2 linked regions of the Halorhodospira halophila SL1 genome follow. The protein of the gene in region 1 interacts with the protein of each later gene in a pairwise test. Links are inferred from orthologs where the notes say so. Each region holds a gene or a part of one and is shown on either strand. Other genes may lie near its edges. The genes, in order: gyrA and gyrB.

Region 1 (3,482 bases):
CGGCGATGGAGACGTATGCCTTGCCACGGTGGCTCATCTCCATGACCGACATGCCGGTGCCCTGCCAATCGAGCATCTCCTCGGCGGCCTGGCGCATCACCGCCTCGGGGAGCATGGCCGGGCCGGCACTGAAGTTGAAGACTCTACTCATGCGGTGATCCTCGGTTGCGAAACACGAATACCCGGGCCCCGGCAGCGACACCGCCGGCCGTCGACCCCTGACTGCCTACATCTCGGGCGCATCCGGCGCCTCCGGTGCCTCCCCCTCGGCGAGCCCTTCGACCCGCTCGAGGCCGACCAACTGCTCGGCCTCGTCGAGGCTGATGAGCTTGACCCCCTGGGTGTTGCGCCCGACCCGCGAGACATCGGCCACCGGCGTGCGGACCAGCGTGCCACTGCGGCTGACCAGCATGATCTCGTCGTCCTCGGCGGCCTGCACCGCGCCGACCACCCGGCCGTTGCGCTCGGTGGTCCGGATGCAGATCACACCCATGCCGCCACGGCCCCGCCGCGGGTAGTCCTCCACCGGGGTGCGCTTGCCGTAGCCGTGCTCGGTGGCGGTGAGGATATCGCCCTCGCCAAGGATCAGCAGCGCGATCACCCGCTGCCCGGACTCCAGGCGGATGCCCCGCACGCCGCCGGCCGTGCGGCCCATGGCCCGCACGTCCGACTCGTGGAAGCGCAGCGCCTTGCCGGCGTCGGAGAGCAGCATCACCTCGCGATCCCCATTGGTGATCTCGGCATCCACCAGGGTGTCGTCGCCGCGCAGCTCCACGGCGATGATCCCGCTCGAACGCGGCCGCGAGAAGTGCGACAGGGGCGTCTTCTTGACCGTCCCGTTGCGCGTGGCCATAAACACGAAGTGGTCCTCGTCGAACTCGCGAACGGGGACCACGGCGTTGATGCGCTCGTCCTCTTCGAGCGGCAGCAGGTTGACCATCGGCCGCCCACGGGAGGTGCGGCTGCCCTGCGGGAGCTCGTAGACCTTGCGCCAGTAGCACTTGCCGGTGCTCGAGAAGCACAGCAGCGTATCGTGGGTGTTGGCGATGAACAGCTTGTCGATGAAGTCCTCGTCCTTCATCGCGGTGGCGCTCTTGCCCCGCCCGCCACGGCGCTGCGCGCGGTAGCCGTCGAGCGGCTGCGCCTTGACATAGCCGTGGTGGGAGAGCGTGACCACCATGTCCTCCTCGCTGATCAGGTCCTCCAGCGAGAGCTCGGCGGTGTCCTCGCGGATCTCGGTCTTGCGCTCGTCGCCGTACTGATCGCGGATGGCCACCAGCTCCTCGCGGATCACCTCCATCAGCCGCTCGCCGCTGTCGAGGATGTGAATCAGTTCGGCGATGCGCTCGAGGAGGTTGCTGTACTCCTCGACGATCTTGTCCTGCTCCATGGCCGTCAAGCGGTGCAGGCGCAGATCGAGGATCGCCTGGGCCTGGGCCTCGGAGAGGCGGTAGATGCCGGAGTCGGCATCGAGGCCGAAGTGATCGGCCAGATCCTCCGGGCGGGTGGCGGCGGCACCGGCGCGCTCGAGCATCTCGGTGACCACCCCCGGGCGCCACTCACGCGCGACCAGCTCGGCCTTCGCCTCGGCCGGCCCCGAGGACCCCTTGATCAGGGCGATGACCTCGTCGATGTTGGCCAGGGCGACCGCCAGCCCCTCGAGCACGTGGGCCCGCTCGCGGGCCTTGCGCAGCTCGTAGATGGTCCGCCGGGTGACCACCTCGCGGCGGTGGCGGATGAAGGCCTCGAGCACCTGCCTGAGGTTGAGCGTGCGCGGCTGGCCTTCGTGCAGTGCCACCACGTTGATGCCGAAGACGGTCTGCATCTGGGTGTGGCGGTAGAGGTTGTTGAGGACGATCTCGCCGGCCTCGCCGCGCTTGAGCTCAAGGACGATGCGGATGCCTTCCTTGTCGGATTCGTCACGCAGCTCGGAGATGCCCTCCAGGCGGCGCTCCTTGACCAGCTCGGCGATCTTCTCGACCAGCCGCGCCTTGTTGACCTGGTAGGGGAGCTCGGTGACCACGATGCGCTCGCGGTCGGCGGTCATCTCCTCGACCTCCGCGCGGGCGCGCAGGACCATGCGCCCGCGGCCAGTGCGGAAGGCCTGATGGATGCCCGCGGTACCGAAGATGATGCCGCCGGTGGGCAGATCCGGCGCCGGCACATACTCGATCAGCGACTCGACGGGCAGTTCCGGGTCGTCGACCAGGGCCACGCAGGCGTCGATCACCTCGCGCAGGTTGTGCGGCGGGATGTTGGTGGCCATGCCCACGGCGATGCCGGAGCCGCCGTTGACCAACAGGTTGGGCAGCCGGGTCGGCAACACGTGCGGCTCCTGCTCGGAGCCGTCGTAGTTGTCGACGAAGTCCACCGTCTCCTTGTCGATATCGGCCAGCAGCTCGTGCGCCAGGCGCGCCATGCGCACCTCGGTGTACCGCATGGCCGCCGGCGAGTCGCCATCGATGGAGCCGAAGTTGCCCTGGCCGTCCACCAGCCGGTAGCGCATGCTAAAGCTCTGGGCCAGGCGCACAATGGTGTCGTAGACCGCGGCGTCGCCGTGGGGGTGGTACTTACCGATGACGTCACCGACCACACGCGCCGACTTCTTGTACGGCTTATTGTAGTCGTTGCCCAGCTCGCGCATGGCGTAGAGAACACGCCGGTGCACGGGCTTGAGGCCGTCGCGGACATCGGGAAGGGCACGCCCGACGATTACGCTCATGGCGTAATCGAGGTACGACTGCCGCATCTCGTCTTCGAGGTTTACAGGGAGGATCTCGCGGGCAACGCCGGTCATGCGCTCTTCTCAAGACTCTCCTGGGGAAAAGGCCGATGGTATCATACCGCCGCCCGACCGGGAGCGCAGGGAGCCGTCCGCTTGGACTTGACCAACCAACTGATCCTGTTCGGCGCCGCTCTACTGCTGGTGAGCGTGCTCGCCAGCGTGGTCTCCGATCGAGTCGGCGCGCCGATGCTGCTGGTCTTCCTGGGCATCGGCATGCTCCTCGGCGAGGAGGGGCTGTTCGGGATCGACTTCGACGACATCCAGGCCGCCCACCTCATCGGCAGCCTGGCGCTGGCGATCATCCTCTTCGACGGCGGGCTGCGCACCCAGACCTCGACATTCCGCGTAGCGCTCAAACCAGCGCTGACCCTCGCCACCGTCGGCGTGATCATCACCGCCGCTATCACCGGCGGGGTGCTGGCCTGGGTCTTCGACCTCGACTGGAAACAGGGGCTGCTCCTCGGCGCCATTGTCGGCTCCACCGACGCCGCGGCAGTCTTCGGGCTGCTCCACGCCCGCGGCCTGGAGCTCAAACAACGCGTGGCCGCCACGCTGGAGATCGAATCGGGCTCCAACGACCCGATGGCGATCTTCCTGACCATCATGCTGGTGGAGATCCTGGTCCAGCAGCCAGACCTGCTCGCCGCGGCGGCGGCCCTGGAGTTTGCCCAGCAGCTCGGCCTGGGCGCGGCCTTCG
Region 2 (3,340 bases), 680 kb from region 1 along the record:
GACTACCGGGTCCACGGCCTGGAGAACCGCCCCGACCACGCCGCCGTCGTTATGGCCAAGCACCAGTCGGCTTGGGAGACGCTAGCGCTGCTCCAGTGGTTCTCGCCGCAGACGTGGGTGCTCAAGGAGTCGCTGATGCGCATCCCCTTCTTCGGCTGGGGGCTGCGGCTGCTTGAGCCCATCGCCATCGACCGCAAGGCGCGGGGGACCGCACGGCAACAAGTGATCGAACAGGGGACCGACCGCCTGCAACGGGGCCGCTGGGTCGTGGTCTTTCCAGAGGGGACGCGCGTGCCCCCGGGACAGAAGGGCCGCTACCGTAGCGGCGGGGCACAGCTGGCGATCCGCGCCGGTGTCCCGGTGGTGCCCGTCGCCCACAATGCCGGTCGCTTCTGGGGCCGGAACAGCCCGTTGCGGCGGGCTGGACAGATCCAGGTCCATGTCGGCCCGCCGGTCGCCACCGAGGGCCGCAGCGCGGAGGAGGTGACCACGGAGGTCGAGGCGTGGATCGAGGCGCGGATGGCGGAGCTGGAGAGCCGCCCAGCGGCCCGGTAACCGGCGGCGGCCCCTCCGGAGCGACCGCCGGTCCGGAGGGGCATCGGGATCAGACGTCGAGGTTGGAGACCGCCAGCGCGTTGCGCTCGATGAAATCGCGCCGCGGCTCGACATGATCCCCCATCAGCGTGGTGAAGATCTCGTCGGCGGCCACCGCATCGTCGATGGTCACCCGCAGGAGCCGGCGGGTCTCCGGGTTCATGGTGGTCTCCCAAAGCTGATCCGGATTCATCTCACCCAGACCCTTGTAGCGCTGGATGGTCTGCCCGCGCTTGGCCTCCTCCATCAGCCATTCCACCGCCTCGCGCAGGCTGGTAACCGGCCGACGGCGTTCGCCGCGAACCACCTCGGCCCCTTCGTGGAGGAGGCCGTCCAGCAGCGAGGCCAGGGCCTTCAGGGTGTCGTACTCCGCCGACAGGAAGAACTGCGGATTGAAGCGGTACTCCTGATCCAGACCGTGGCGACGCCGGGTCACGATGGCCTCCTGGAAGCCCCCATCCGGGCCGCGCTGGACCGTCACCCGATAGCGCATGCTGGCATCCGTGGCGGCTTCGACCTGCTGCACCAGTTGATCGAACCACGCCTGCATGGCCTGGGCGTCGGTGATGTCGTCCTCGGTACGCGGCGCCAGCGTGGTCATCTGCTCGAGGATCGCCGAGTCCCAGCGCCGCGAGACATGCTCGATGAGCTCCATGGCCTCGTAGTAGCGGCGTGCCAGCCGACCGAGAGCCTCGCCGCTGATCGGAGGTGCGCCCCCGCCAGGGTGCAAGGCTGAGCCGTCCAGGGCGAGCTCCAGGAGATACTCGGTCAGCTCGCGTTCATCCTTGACGTAGTGTTCCTGTTTGCCGCGCTTGATCTTGTAGAGCGGTGGCTGGGCGATATAAACGTTGCCGCGCTCGACCAGCTCGCGCATCTGCCGGTAGAAGAAGGTCAGGAGCAGGGTGCGGATGTGGGAGCCGTCCACATCGGCGTCGGTCATGATGATGATCCGGTGGTAGCGGAGCTTGTCCGGATCGAAGTCGTCACGGCCGATGCCGCAGCCGAGCGCGGTGATGAGGGTGCCGACCTCCGCCGAGGAGAGCATCTTGTCGAATCGCGCCTTCTCGACGTTGAGGATCTTGCCCTTGAGCGGGAGGATCGCCTGGGTACGGCGATCGCGCCCCTGCTTGGCAGAACCGCCGGCGGAGTCGCCCTCGACCAGGTAGATCTCCGACTTAGCCGGATCGCGCTCCTGACAGTCGGCCAGCTTGCCCGGTAGGCCGGCGATATCCAGCGCGTCCTTGCGCCGGGTCATCTCCCGGGCCTTGCGCGCGGCCTCGCGGGCCCGGCTGGCCTGGATGACGCGCTCGGCGATGGCGCGGGCCTCCGGCGGGTGTTCTGCAAGGAATGTCTGCAGCGACTCGGAGAGGAGCGACTCGACGATGCCCTTGACCTCGGAGGAGACGAGCTTGTCTTTGGTCTGCGAGGAGAACTTGGGATCCGGGGCCTTGACCGAGACCACAGCGGTCAGCCCCTCGCGCACGTCCTCGCCGCTGGGCGTCGACTTGAGCTTCTTGAGATACCCCTCGGCCTCGAGATAGCCATTGACCGTGCGGGTGAGGGCGCCGCGGAACCCGGCCAGGTGAGTGCCGCCGTCACGCTGCGGGATGTTGTTGGTGAAACAGAAGATATTCTCCTGGTAGGAGTCGTTCCACTGCATGGCCACATCCACGCCGACCCCATCCCGCCAGGCGGTGACATAGAACACCGTCGGGTGAAGCGGAGTCTTGTTGCGGTTGAGGTGTTCAACGAAGGCGCGGATCCCGCCGGTGTACTCGAAGACATCCTCTTTCTCGGTGCGTTCGTCCTTGAGGACGACGCGCACCCCCGGATTGAGGAAGGAGAGCTCGCGGAAGCGCTTGGCGAGGATATCGTAGTTGTACTGGACCTCGGTAAAGATCGCCTCGGACGGCTTGAAGGTGATGCGCGTCCCGGTCTGTTCGGTCTCGCCGACAACCTTGAGCGAGGTGACCGGCGCGCCATCGGCGTACTCCTGAACGTGGACCTTGCCCTCGCGCTCGATGACCAGGCGCAAGCGCTCAGAGAGCGCGTTGACGACGGAGACACCGACCCCGTGCAGACCACCGGAGACCTTGTAACTGTTGTCATCGAACTTCCCGCCGGCGTGCAGCACGGTCATGATCACCTGCGCAGCGGGGACGCCCTCCTCGGCGTGGATGTCCACTGGTATACCGCGGCCGTTGTCGGTCACGGTGACGGAGTGATCGGCGTGGAGGGTGACGGTGATCTCGGAGCAGTGGCCGGCCAGCGCCTCGTCGATGGAGTTATCGAGGACCTCGAAGACCATGTGGTGGAGGCCGGTACCGTCGTCCGTATCGCCGATGTACATGCCCGGGCGCTTGCGGACGGCGTCGAGGCCACGCAGCACCTGAATGCTTTCCGAGTCGTACTGCGGCGTAATCTCCGTCGTCATCGATGATTCAGCCTCTACAAGGGTACGTCTGGACCGAAGTGCCGGTCGTAAAAGGCCATTATACCATCGCTGACACCCTCCCTTCGCATACCTGATACCACTGTCCCGGGGGCAGATCGGTCGGCAGCGCAGCGCCGTCGATAGCGGTCAGAAAGACCTGGGTGGGATCACCGGTCACCGTATCCAGCACGGTGTGCAGGTGCGCCGGATCCAGCTCGGCGGGGAGATCGTCGATCAGCAGCACCGGGGTCAGCCCCTGGCGGGACCAGAGCTTCACCTCGGCGATCAGCAGGGCCACCACCAGTAGCTTCT

Evidence for each region.
Region 2: the proteins of gyrA (region 1) and gyrB interact in binary tests that used the Escherichia coli proteins (3 or more experiments, as listed by UniProt). The link is inferred for Halorhodospira halophila SL1 from one-to-one orthologs.

Annotation. Positions count from the first base shown.
Region 1 is NC_008789.1:646,061-649,542, forward strand. What follows is about bases 13-3,178. They hold gyrA (DNA gyrase subunit A), read right to left. Parts: upstream 2,798-3,178; coding sequence 227-2,797; downstream 13-226. Other genes in these bases: serC (3-phosphoserine/phosphohydroxythreonine transaminase), read right to left, coding at 13-151; HHAL_RS02910 (potassium/proton antiporter), read left to right, coding at 2,879-3,178. In the rest of the region: more of serC, read right to left, coding at 1-12; more of HHAL_RS02910, read left to right, coding at 3,179-3,482. UniProt on the Escherichia coli protein: A type II topoisomerase that negatively supercoils closed circular double-stranded (ds) DNA in an ATP-dependent manner to maintain chromosomes in an underwound state.
Region 2 is NC_008789.1:1,328,113-1,331,452, forward strand. What follows is about bases 317-3,340. They hold gyrB (DNA topoisomerase (ATP-hydrolyzing) subunit B), read right to left. Parts: upstream 3,029-3,340; coding sequence 605-3,028; downstream 317-604. Other genes in these bases: HHAL_RS06225 (lysophospholipid acyltransferase family protein), read left to right, coding at 317-555; recF (DNA replication/repair protein RecF), read right to left, coding at 3,087-3,340. Outside these bases: more of HHAL_RS06225, read left to right, coding at 1-316. UniProt on the Escherichia coli protein: DNA gyrase negatively supercoils closed circular double-stranded DNA in an ATP-dependent manner to maintain chromosomes in an underwound state.